3 regions of the Carnobacterium antarcticum genome follow, and region 1 is predicted to be linked to each of the others. Evidence: predicted binding sites of a transcription regulator. Region 1 holds the regulator's gene; each other region holds the start of a gene.

Region 1 (4,287 bases):
GCTTCAGCGTCTTTAACCATACGTTCGATTTCTTCGTCGGTTAAACCAGATGAAGATTTGATTGTGATCGTTTGTTCTTTTTGTGTTCCTAAGTCTTTTGCACGTACGTTAACGATTCCGTTTTTATCAATATCAAACGATACTTCAATTTGCGGAATGCCACGAGGAGCTGCAGGAATATCTGTTAATTGGAAGCGGCCTAAAGTTTTGTTGTCCGCTGCCATTGGACGTTCACCTTGTAATACGTGTACATCTACAGCTGGTTGGTTGTCAGCAGCTGTTGAGAAGACTTGTGATTTACTTGTCGGAATAGTTGTATTGCGGTCGATCAACTTAGTAAATACGCCACCCATTGTTTCGATTCCTAATGATAATGGAGTTACGTCTAATAGGACGATGTCTTTTACATCACCAGTAAGAACTCCTGCTTGAATAGCAGCTCCCATCGCTACAACTTCATCTGGGTTTACTGATTTGTTTGGTTCTTTGCCAGTTTCTTTACGAACAGCTTCTACAACTGCTGGGATACGTGTAGATCCACCAACTAAGATAATTTCGTCTACTTCAGAAGCGGATAAACCAGCATCTTTCAAAGCTTGACGAACAGGTTTTTTAGTACGTTCAACTAAGTCATACGTTAACTCTTCAAATTTCGCGCGAGTTAAGTTGATTTCCAAGTGCAATGGTCCTGCTTCACCAGCAGTAATAAATGGTAAACTGATTTGAGTAGATGTTACACCAGATAAATCTTTTTTAGCTTTTTCTGCTGCATCTTTTAAACGTTGAACAGCCATTTTATCTTTAGATAAGTCAATGCCGTTTTCTTTTTTGAATTCTGCTACTAGGAATTCAATGATTTTTTCATCAAAATCATCTCCACCTAAATGATTGTCTCCAGCTGTAGAAAGAACATCAAAGACACCATCGCCTAATTCAAGAATAGAGACGTCAAATGTTCCGCCGCCAAGGTCAAATACTAAAACTTTTTCTTCTGTTTCTGTTTTGTCTAAACCATAAGCTAAAGCTGCAGCAGTTGGTTCGTTAATGATTCGTTCAACTTCTAGTCCAGCAATTTTACCTGCATCTTTTGTCGCTTGACGTTGTGCATCATTAAAGTAAGCTGGAACTGTAATAACAGCTTTGTCTACTTTTTCTCCTAAATAACTTTCAGCATATCCTTTTAGATATTGTAAAATCGTTGCTGAGATTTCTTGAGGCGTGTGTTTTTTGCCTTCAACATCAACTGTATATCCAGCTTCACCAATATGACGTTTAATTGAACTGATTGTGTGAGGGTTTGTTACTGCTTGACGTTTAGCAACTTCCCCAACTTGCATTTCACCATTTTTAAAAGCAACAACAGACGGTGTCGTACGGTTTCCTTCAGGATTCGCAATGATTTTTGCTTCTCCACCTTCTAAAACTGCTACTGCTGAGTTTGTTGTACCTAAGTCAATACCGATTATTTTACTCATAATTAATTACCTCTTTTACTTTTTTTTAGTTTATTTTTTAGAACTCTTGTTTTATTGAGCAACGATAACCATTGCCGGACGTAAAATACGTTCATTTAAAGAATAACCTTTTTGGAAAACATTTACAACTGTATCAGCTTCTTGTCCCTCTTCCACTGGCGTTGTTTGAATTGCCTGATGGAAATTAGGATCAAAAGGTTGATTCAATGGATCAATGACTTTGATTCCTTCGTTGTCCAAAGCAACTTTAAATGAATCCATCACCATTTCCAAACCTTTTTTCAAGTTTTTCCCTTGTTCATCAGTCACGTCAATGGCCAATGCACGTTCCAGGTTATCGATCACTGGCAATAATTCTGTTGCTAATGATTGAGAGCGATATTTTGCGGCATCTTCTTTTTCTTTTTGATTGCGTTTGCGCATATTCGCTAGCTCAGCTTGTAAACGCAAATAACGGTCTTCCATCTCGCTCAAAGCCGTTTTAGCTTCTGTTAATTCGTCCACTTGAACCTCTTCTTCAACCGCTTCTTCCGTTTGTGGTTGTTCGTTGTTCTCATTTGTTTCATCAACCACTTCTTCAGTTAGCGGATCTTTTTGATTCTCAGTCATAAATACATAGCTCCTTCTTGATTAGTCTTCCATCGAACGATAGTAATCTACTATTTTTTTTGAAAGCTCATTTCTAAATACATCCACTAAACTAATCATTTTTGAATAAGGCATGCTGGTCGGTCCTAATAGGGCAATCAAGCCCGTCCCATAACCCATGACATTGTAGCTTGCCGTTATCAAACTGAATTCGTCAAATAACTCGTCATCCAATTCTTGTCCGATTCGTACTTCAATTCCGCTATGGTAAGGCGTCAATAAATGAGCTAAATCATGCTGGTCTTCCATCAAAGAATAAATCGACTTAAATTTTTCTACATCTAGACCGATAGAATAATCAAGCATATTCATTCTGCCGCCTACGTGAATTTGATCACGTCCAGCTTGCAAAATAACATCATCAAGAATGGTTAGCATTCCTTCTGCTGATTTAGCATATTTGTTAATTAAAATAGGCATTTCAGTTTTCAGTTTTTGAAATACTTCCATTAATGTATGCCCAACTAATCGTTCATTAAAGATTTTCACCATTTTTTCCAAGTCGCTCGGTTGAATTGTTTTCGGCAAAGAGAATACTTGGTTTTCTACGTGGCCTTTATCTGTGACCAAAATGACCATCACCCGATGTTCATTTAAAGGAACCAATCGAAAACCTGTTAGCTTGCTGTCTTTTAATTCAGGTCCTAAAGAAATAGCGGTATAACTTGTCAATTGCGAAAGCACTTCAGCAGATTGTACAACGATTTCATCTAACTGATGAAAGGTATTGCTAAAAGATTGTTTGATTGTAACAATATCTTTTTTCTGAATTTCAGTTGGATGTACTAGATGATCTACATAAAACCGATACCCTTTGATAGAAGGGATACGTCCAGATGAAGAATGTGTCTTTTCAATAAAACCTAACTCTTCTAACCTAACCATTTCATTACGAATAGTTGCAGAGCTGAACTTCATTCCTGCTTCATTCATCAATGTTTTAGAACCAATTGGATTTCCATAGCTTGTATAGAGAAGAATGATGGATTTCAGTATTAGAACTTGTCTTTCTGTTAACATGTTGCATCACCTCTTTTTTAGCACTTGGGACTAAAGAGTGCTAACACAAGTATTAATTTACCAAATATATGCTAACTTGTCAACGATAATCCTCTACTTTTTGTTTAAATTTATTTTTTAAACAAAACTTACGGCAAGTGGCTTCTATTGAGCAAAATCAGCTCAAAAAGAAACCGCATAGAATACGATCACACCTTCATTCTAAGCGGCTTCTTTTTATTTTTCACCAGATAATAAAATCCTGTTTTTAAATCAACTGCTAATCGATTCACGAAAAAAGCCGATCATACTTTTTCCATATCCACTAATGTTTTATTTGCACTCGCTAGTTCTTTTTTTACTTGTTCAAAGCCTGTCCCACCCAAAGAGTTGCGTCGTTCTACAGCAGTTTTTGAATCTAGTACAGTGTAAACATCTTCTTCGATTAATTCAGAAACTGCTTGGTAATCAGATAAGGAAATATCTTGCAGATAAATCCCTTTTTTGATGCCTTCCAGTACAAGCTTTCCTACGATCTCATGTGCTTTTCTAAAGGGAATCCCTTTGCTTGCTAGGTAATCTGCTAATTCTGTCGCATTTGAATAATCCTTAGTCGTAGCTGAATACATCGTTGCTTCGTTAACTTTCATCGTCTCAAGCATCCCAGAAAATACCGTTAGACAATCTTTAACCGTTTTAACTGTGTCAAACATACCCTCTTTATCTTCTTGCAGATCTTTGTTGTACGCTAAGGGCAAACCTTTCATTGTTGTCAATAGACCTAATAGGTTTCCATAAACACGTCCAGTTTTTCCGCGAATCAATTCGGCCATATCTGGATTTTTCTTTTGAGGCATAATCGAGCTGCCTGTTGAAAAAGCATCAGTCAATGTTACAAACTGGTATTCGTGACTAGTCCATAAAATGATTTCTTCACAAAAACGTGATAGGTGCATCATCAAAAGACTGCTGTTGCTCAAAAATTCTAAAATAAAATCCCGATCACTAACGGCGTCTATGCTGTTCGTATAACTTTCTTTGAAACCGAGCAACGTTTTTGTGTATTCTCGATCGATGGGAAATGTTGTTCCAGCTAAAGCAGCAGCACCCAATGGCGATAGGTCGATTCTTTTCAAACTATCTTGATTACGTTCAAAATCACGTT
Region 2 (4,287 bases), 850 kb from region 1:
CGTGCGAAAGATCTTTTGACTGCATGCCAATACGAGGAATTTTATAAACTACTTCTCCCGCTTGGTTGTAGAACTCTCCAAAAGCTTCACCAACTGCTGCTTTTTCTTTAATCAGAGCTAGAGCTTCTTGGCTCATTCCTCTGCGTTCTGCCATGTGCATGGCATCTCCGATACCATAAAGCACACAATTAGCACGTTCGACCAGATCCAATGTTTTTTTGATCTCTGGTTCTTGCAATAGCGGTTTGTATGTTTCTTCGCTCACCTGTTCCGGTACATAAAGAACACGATTTGCGCCTCCCGCTTTTTTAGCCATTTGGGCGCTGACAGCATTCGCTTGAATGTTGACCGATTCGCCCAGACCGCCTCTGGCTGGCACAAATATTAGTTCGCGATGATAAGAAAGACTCTCATTCATATGGTTAGCAACTTCAGCCATAGTTGTACCGCCCATGACTGCTATGATGTTGTCCCCTTCAGGTAGCAAGAATTTCAATGAATCCATTGTTGCTCGTCCTAGTTCTTCTTGAACCTTGGCTTGCTCATCTACGTCTCCTGAGACGATGATGCAATGTTCTATTTGAAAATAAATAGCTAATTGATTTTCTTTTTCTCGCATCCCTAATAGTTGCCCCATCATTTGGTCCAGTTCCCGGTATACTAATTCACCGTTCGCGGTTAGCTGCATACCCAGCTTGGATGTTTGAATCAAGTTTTGCTTTTTTAAAGCATCTACTTCCGTTCTCAATACACGCTCAGTAATATTCAATTTACCGGCCAACACTCTGCGGCCCACTGGACCTGCTAAATAAATGTTGCGTAAAATTTGATATCGTTCTCTCAGCGTGTCCATGATATCCGGTGCTACTTTTTCGATAATAGACAATACATCTTGCATGAGCAACCTCTTCCTAGCTGGACGTTTAACGACCACGTAAGTCGTTTAGCGACCCTTACTACCTAAAAAAACAAGAGATCTAAGCAAAACAAGACATTCAGTTAACTGTATGTTTTATTCTTGTTATCCTTAACAGCATGTAAAAACATCCTGCATTCATCTCTTACATCCTCTATTTTACCATTTCACAATCTAACTTTCAACTATAAAGGTTAAATCCTTATGAAACATCCGATTCTTTCTATATATGACGTTTTTTTGTCTTTTTAGAGTTAATTTAGCTCTTAAAAGCTGAAAACAGCGAAAGTTTATCTTTTACTTCCGCTGTTCGTTCCTATTTCTGAACAAAAAATACATAGCCAGTTTCTTTTCTGATTATTATTTTTTACTTTTTATTTGGTTGTTTCGTTTAAAGCTGTTTCAATTAAATCAGTCAATTCATCTGATGTGATGTGTTCATCAAAAATAGCTTCTCCGATAAAAACAGAAGGAACAAGCACAACATTAGCCCGGCCAGCTTCTTCAATGATGCCGTTGATTTCTTCTGTATTGGGTTGATGTGTCAATCCCCGTTTCTCTTCTACATATGCGGCAACTTCTTTTAATTCTTCTAGATCGCCCCATTCATCTTGCTTGTCATAGAAATAATCCATTTCTTCCAAAGCTTTCTCTGGATTCGAATAATCCAAATAATGATGAACAACGTTTCCTTTTGCCAAGCTTGGTTTTTCTTTATCAAAGTGCTTAATGATCCGTTGGACTTTTCCAGCTGCTACATAATATGCTAGAACATCTTTTGAATCTTCATACCATTTTTTACAGAATGGACAACGTAAATTAATAAATTCAATAACTTTTACTGGTGCATCAGGATTTCCAATTTTAAATCCATAAGTGGTGCCCACTTCGCTTGCTATGATATTGCTGATATCCATCAAAACTTCCCCCTTACCATTTGTAACCAATAGTATACATGTAAAACCCATGAAATGTTATTTTCCTGTTTGCTCTTTTTTTGGTTCTATCATTTTTCATCTAATAAAAAAAGCCAAAAGCCCTAAGGCTTCCGGCTTTCATTTTTATTGTTTTAATTCTGCGCTATTTTCCATAATTTCATCGATCAAACCATACGCTTTTGCATCTTCTGCAGACATGAAGTTATCACGATCCGTATCGCGTTCAATCACTTCAATTGGTTGTCCGGTGCGTTCAGATAAAATTTTGTTTAGGCGTTCACGCGTTTTTAAAATATGACGAGCAGCGATTTCGATTTCAGTCGCTTGTCCTTGTGCTCCTCCAAGAGGTTGGTGAATCATAATTTCAGCATTTGGCAAAGCAAACCGTTTGCCTTTTGCACCAGCAGTCAACAAGAAACTTCCCATTGAAGCAGCCATTCCCATTGCAATGGTTTGAACATCTGCTTTAATGAAGTTCATGGTGTCAAAAATCGCTAGTCCTGCTGTTACGCTTCCACCTGGTGAGTTAACGTAAATAAAAATATCTTTTTCAGAATCTTGAGCATCCAAGAATAATAATTGAGCGATAACAGAGTTTGCTACATTATCATCGATTTGGCCACTCAGCATAATGATGCGGTCTTTCAATAAACGAGAATAAATATCATAAGCACGTTCGCCTCTTGGGGATTGTTCAATTACTGTAGGTACTAAATTCATATGTTGTTTCCTCCTCAAATCTTTACTTCTTTTTTATTGTAACATAAACTTTTTAAATCTTACTATGTTATAGTTTACCCCTTTGGTCAACAAAGGTCAAATAGTTTGTTTCATTTTTAAAAAAAAAAAAACGATTAGATTTTTCATCTAATCGTCACAAGAATGTCCCTTGAGGACTTTAATTCCAATAGTCCATTTTCGGTTGAGTGCTTTAAACGACTGGAGAATTTTCTGCTATTTCCCTACAATATCCTTATTTTTTTCTTCAAAAGCATCTAGTAAGGCCCGCGCTTCATTTGTTGTTTCTGTTTCCATTAACTGCACTCTTAAATCACTCGCTCCGCGAATACCGCGCACATATATCTTAAAAAAGCGACGAAGAGGTCTAAACGAACGTGGTTCTTCTTCCTTAGCAGAATAATGATCAAAAAGATCCAAATGCAATCTGAATAAGTCCAGCAATTCTTTGCTGCTATGTTCTTTCGGCTCTTTTTCAAATGCATAAGGGTTGTGAAAAACACCTCTTCCGATCATAACTCCATCCACACCATATTCCTCAACTAGTTTCAAACCTGTTTCACGATCTGGAATGTCTCCATTAATCGTCAAAAGGGTCTGCGGTGCAATCTCGTCACGCAATTTTTTGATCTCTGAAATCAGTTCCCAATGAGCATTCCCTTTACTCATTTCTTTTCGTGTGCGCAAATGGATAGAAAGATTGGCAATATCTTGTTCCAAAACATGTGTCAGCCAATCGCGCCATTCATCGATGTTTATATATCCAAGCCGAGTCTTGACACTTACCGGCAATCCTCCTGCTTTTGCTGCTTGGATTAAATCTGCAGCAACTTGGGAACGGCGGATAAGGCCGCTGCCTTTCCCTTTTCCTGCTACATTGGGTACTGGACAACCCATATTGATATCGATTCCGCTGAAACCTTCTTCGGCCATACCGATACTCATTTTCCGGAAATATTCGGCTTCATCTCCCCATATATGAGCGACCATGGGCTGTTCATCTTCCGTAAACGTTAACCGTCCACGAACACTATTACGTCCTTCGGGATGACAATAGCTAACGGTATTTGTAAACTCTGTAAAAAACACATCCGGTCTGCCAGCTTCACTCACTACATGCCGAAACACAACATCCGTCACATCTTCCATTGGTGCCAATATAAAAAACGGCCGCGGCAAATCTTGCCAAAAATTCTCTTTCATCTTCAATAACCGATCCTTCCGTAACGGGATACCAGGTCATACCTTCATCCCAAATTAAAACTGCATAAACTGTTTAACATCTCAATGGTAATTTTTCAACATCTGGAATTATACCTCTATTTGTGAAATCAGTCCACTTCGATTTATCTAGTTGCTCTACCTTTTATTTCCGCTTCTTTCAAGACTTGTCTTAATAAAAAATGCTTGGTCAAATCGTGTTGACAACTCTTAAGCAAAAAATGGGTTGTCAGAGAGAACCTTCCTATCTAACAACGTGCCCTCCTCTTTAAAGACGATAATAAGATAGTGCTAGTCTATAAGAGGCAATCTTTTCACTTACCAAGACCACTATGATAGAACTTAATAAAAAAGATCCGAAAATCGTAAGTGTTTTTACGAAATCCGGGTCTGAACGGTGCCTGTTTATTTTAGTTAGCGGCTGGTTTTTCTAAAGCCTTTCAAACCATCCGACAAATTTAATCGGACGTAACA
Region 3 (4,287 bases), 910 kb from region 1:
AACATTGATCAAGGCGGTTCCTCCACCGGAAACAATTCCTTCTTCAACAGCTGCACGTGCTGCATTCAAAGCATCTTCAATACGAAGCTTGCGGTCTTTCAATTCTGTTTCAGTAGCTGCACCAACTTTGATCACAGCCACTCCGCCAGAAAGTTTTGCTAAACGCTCTTGCAATTTTTCGCGGTCAAATTCAGAAGTTGTTTCAGCAGCTTGTGATTTCAACAACGCTACACGTTGCATGATGTTATCTGAAGAACCAGCACCTTCAACGATAGTCGTCGACTCTTTTGTCACAACTACTTTAGCTGCATGTCCTAATTCAGCAATACTTGTATCTTTTAATTCTAAGCCTAAATCTTCTGTAATCACTGTTCCGCCAGTCAAAATAGCGATATCTTCCAACATTGCTTTACGGCGATCTCCAAACCCAGGAGCTTTAACGGCTACAACATTGAATGTTCCGCGTAATTTATTTAAAACTAAAGTTGGCAGTGCTTCTCCGTCAACATCATCTGCAATAATCAATAATGGGCGACCTTGTTGCAATATTTGTTCTAATAAAGGCAAAACATCTTGGATATTCGAAATCTTTTTGTCTGTGATCAATAGATACGGGTTTTCTAGAACGGCTTCCATCTTATCGTTATCTGTTACCATGTATTGTGATAAGTAACCACGATCAAATTGCATTCCTTCGACAACATCTAATTCTGTTTCAATTCCTTTAGATTCTTCAATCGTAATGACTCCGTCGTTGCCAACTTTTTCCATTGCATCTGCAACCAAGTGACCTGTTTCTTCATCGCCTGATGAAATAGCAGCAATTTGTGCAATCGATTCTTTTGTTTCGATTTTTTTAGAAATATTCAATAATTCTTCAACGGCTACTTTAGTTGCCAATTCGATTCCGCGGCGAATACCGACCGGGTTAGCTCCAGCAGTTACGTTTTTTAATCCTTCACGAACGATGGCTTGTGTTAAAACAGTAGCTGTTGTAGTACCGTCACCAGCAATATCATTGGTTTTTGAAGCTACTTCAACAACTAGTTTAGCTCCCATATTTTCAAAATGATCTTCTAATTCGATTTCTTTGGCGATCGTTACACCATCATTGGTGATCAAAGGAGAACCGAAAGATTTTTCTAAAACAACGTTTCTTCCTTTGGGTCCTAATGTAACTTTGACTGTATCTGCTAAAATATCCACTCCGCGTAACATTGCTGCACGGGCGTCTTCTGAAAATTTAATATCTTTTGCCATTTTTACTTCACCTCATCGATAGATTTGTGTTGCTTCGTTAACTTTTATTTTTATTCGTTTATTTGTTTAGTTGTTATTCAACAATTGCAACGATATCTTGTTCTCTTAATACAAGATATTCTTTGCCTTCATATTTGACTTCTGTCCCAGTATACTTTTCAAACAATACCGTATCGCCAACTTTGACAGACAATTCAACTTTTGAACCGTTTTCCAGTATGCGACCTTCGCCGACTGCAATGATCGATCCAGTTTGGGGTTTTTCTTGCGCTGAACCTGGTAAAACAATCCCGCTGACAGTCTTCTCTTCTTCTTTGGCGACTTCAATAATGACACGCTCTCCTAATGGTTTTAACACGTAAATCCCTCCATCTTTCTTATCTGATTCATCTCTATTTAGCACTCTTTAATACCGAGTGCTAAACCACTCTTTTATCATAATCAAATTCGCTTTCAATTGCAAGTCTTTTGACGAAAATAAGAACCGAAAAAACTGTTTTTTTGATTCTTATCCTTCGCTTGTACAGCTTAAAAGGATACAAAAGTTTAAACATTGCTGAACATCTTATGTTATACTGAAAAATGAAACTTATTTCATTATAATAAGATTATGCTTCATTTTTCTTTGCATAATGAAGCTTTTGGTTCAACGAGAAATTAAATAAAGAAGTACCATTACTTCTAAAAAAGAAGGTTCGTAAACACATATGAAAAAAGCACTAAGTCACACCGCTATTGTTATGACGCTGGTTTACATTCTGGCACAGTTTTTACCGGTTTTGATCATTGTCTTAGCTCCTCAAAGTTACCAAACAGAAGCTTTGATTTATGGTAATATTTTTTCTTTTACTGCAGGCGCCTTCGTTATGCTTCTGCTTAACCGAAAATCGAATATCCGGAACAGCATTACATTGAGTCCTTCAGCACCACGGTCTACCGTTATTCTTTGGGGAATACTGGGTATTTTTATGGCCTTAGCTGCTCAATATGCGGCTACCTTGATTGAAATTTTTTTACTAGGCTTACCCATGGGCTCAGAAAACACACAACAAATTTTATTGTCCATCGACAAATACCCTTTATACCTGATCATTGTTTCTATTATGGCACCGATTATGGAAGAATTTGTTTTCCGAAAAGTTATTTTTGGGTTCTTCTATGATATCACAGGTGGAGTTGGAGCAGCGGTCATTAGCTCACTACTGTTTGCTTTCATGCATTTTGACAGTCACATTCTGCTTTATTCAACGATCGGTTTTGTGTTCTCTTATCTGTACGTAAAAACTAAAAACATCGCCACTCCGATTATCGCACATGTACTGATGAATACAGTAGTGGTTTTACTCAACTTATTCTTATAAGGCTTGTTAATAGAGAAAGGAATTTTTTTACTATATGAATAATAAAAATTTTATCATGCAAATTGTTTTTAATTACTTGATGGCTGTTCTTTTTGTTTGGTTTACCATCAACTCCGTATCCTCAGATGGTTGGGGTATTTTCCCAATTTTGTTTGTTATCTTCGCAACCAATGATTTTATCCGAGGGTCTAAAATTCTTGAAATTTATTTGAAGATAAAAAAAGGCGGCAAACCTAAATAAGGTTGCCGCTTTTTTATTCTTCGTCTTTCTTGTCTTTATCTTTATCCGTATTGTAATGATCTAAGAAATAAATCAACGTTTGCAATTCATTTGTTAAGTCAACATTTTGAACACGTATACTCTTTGGTACAGAAATCCGGATAGGCGTAAAGTTCATGATACCTTTAACTCCTGCTTCTGCTAAATCATTTGTGGTTTCTTGGGCTACTTCCGTAGGTACCGTTAAAATGACCACTTCGATTTGCTGTAAGCGAAGTTGTTCAACCATTTCGCTCATCGGATAAACAGGTACTCCGCTTAGGATAGTTCCAACGATTTCTTTATTGATATCAAAGGCAGCGCTGATCCGCATATTATTGCTTTGGTGAAAATTGTAATTCAATAAAGCATGGCCTAAATTCCCTACACCAATTAAAGCTACGTTAGTCAAACGATCTTGTTTCAATGTTTTGCTGAAAAAATTCATCAAGTCTTCAACATCATAACCATAACCTCTTTTTCCTAAAGCTCCAAAATAAGAAAAGTCACGGCGTATAGTAGCACTATCAACTTTTACTGCTGCACTTAATTCAGTCGAAGAAACACGTTCTTTGCCTGCATCATGCAAAAAACGCAAATAACGGTAATAAATCGGCAATCTTTTTGCCGTTGCTTTTGGTACTTTTAAATTGGACATTTCTTTTCCTCCACTTTATTATTTTCAGTCAGTTAATTAATCAAATACTTTTTCACAATTATTCCGATTTAAACGAAACTTCACAAGCGTTTTTTTGTTTCAACTAAGCAATTATAGCATAGTTTTATGATATTACTAGTATTTAGGACGTTATTTTTCCAAAAAAAATGATAGAGGCACTTTTCTGCTTGTGAACATTCACAAACTTCGCTTGTGAATCAAGGGTTTCTGACCCAAAAAAATCTGTTCGAATAATATCAGAATGTTTCGTTCTATGCTAAACTATAAAAGAGAACTATGAAATGAGGAAATGACATGATTTTACTACAAGTCCAACATGTAGCTCGTTATTTTGGAGCAGATGTGTTGTTTGAAAATATTTACTTAGAAATCCAAGAAAATGCACGTGTTGCTTTAGTGGGTCGAAACGGTGCCGGAAAATCGACCTTATTAAAAATGATTGCAGAAATTGAACAACCTGATGCTGGACGGATCGTTAAGAGTAAAAATATTACGATTGGTTATTTAGCACAGAATACCGGCTTGCAATCCGAGAAAACCATTTGGGATGAAATGCTGGTCGTTTTCGAACCTGTGATCCAAATCGAGAAAAATATGCGTGCCATTGAAGTTCAATTGGGCGACCCAGGACTGTTAGCCGATAAAGAGGCTTATCAAAAAACCTTAGAACGCTACGATCAATTGCAACACGACTTTCGAGCAGCTAACGGATTCGGTTACGAAGCCGA

What was found. Region 1 encodes HrcA, which represses chaperone genes, less so after heat shock. Its sites were predicted from a motif close to TTAGCACTCNNNNNNNNNGAGTGCTAA; they were not measured.
Region 2: clpP (ATP-dependent Clp endopeptidase proteolytic subunit ClpP) is a predicted target of HrcA. The motif match lies at 2,649-2,675, and genes of this name have one in related genera.
Region 3: groES (co-chaperone GroES) is a predicted target of HrcA. The motif match lies at 1,657-1,683, and genes of this name have one in related genera.

What each region holds. Positions count from the first base shown of each region.
Region 1 is NZ_CP010796.1:497,565-501,851, reverse strand. Features, by position in the region: gene dnaK (molecular chaperone DnaK) at 1-1,475, opposite strand, end outside; gene grpE (nucleotide exchange factor GrpE) at 1,527-2,084, opposite strand; gene hrcA (heat-inducible transcriptional repressor HrcA) at 2,106-3,143, opposite strand; gene argH (argininosuccinate lyase) at 3,428-4,287, opposite strand, start outside.
Region 2 is NZ_CP010796.1:2,254,439-2,258,725, reverse strand. Features, by position in the region: gene NY10_RS10670 (sugar-binding transcriptional regulator) at 1-898, opposite strand, end outside; gene NY10_RS10665 (DsbA family protein) at 1,291-1,833, opposite strand; gene clpP (ATP-dependent Clp endopeptidase proteolytic subunit ClpP) at 1,978-2,574, opposite strand; gene NY10_RS10655 (tRNA dihydrouridine synthase) at 2,809-3,795, opposite strand.
Region 3 is NZ_CP010796.1:2,189,385-2,193,671, reverse strand. Features, by position in the region: gene groL (chaperonin GroEL) at 1-1,260, opposite strand, end outside; gene groES (co-chaperone GroES) at 1,334-1,618, opposite strand; gene NY10_RS10355 (CPBP family intramembrane glutamic endopeptidase) at 1,968-2,621, shown strand; gene NY10_RS10350 (YdiK family protein) at 2,656-2,862, shown strand; gene NY10_RS10345 (redox-sensing transcriptional repressor Rex) at 2,876-3,538, opposite strand; gene NY10_RS10340 (ABC-F family ATP-binding cassette domain-containing protein) at 3,854-4,287, shown strand, end outside.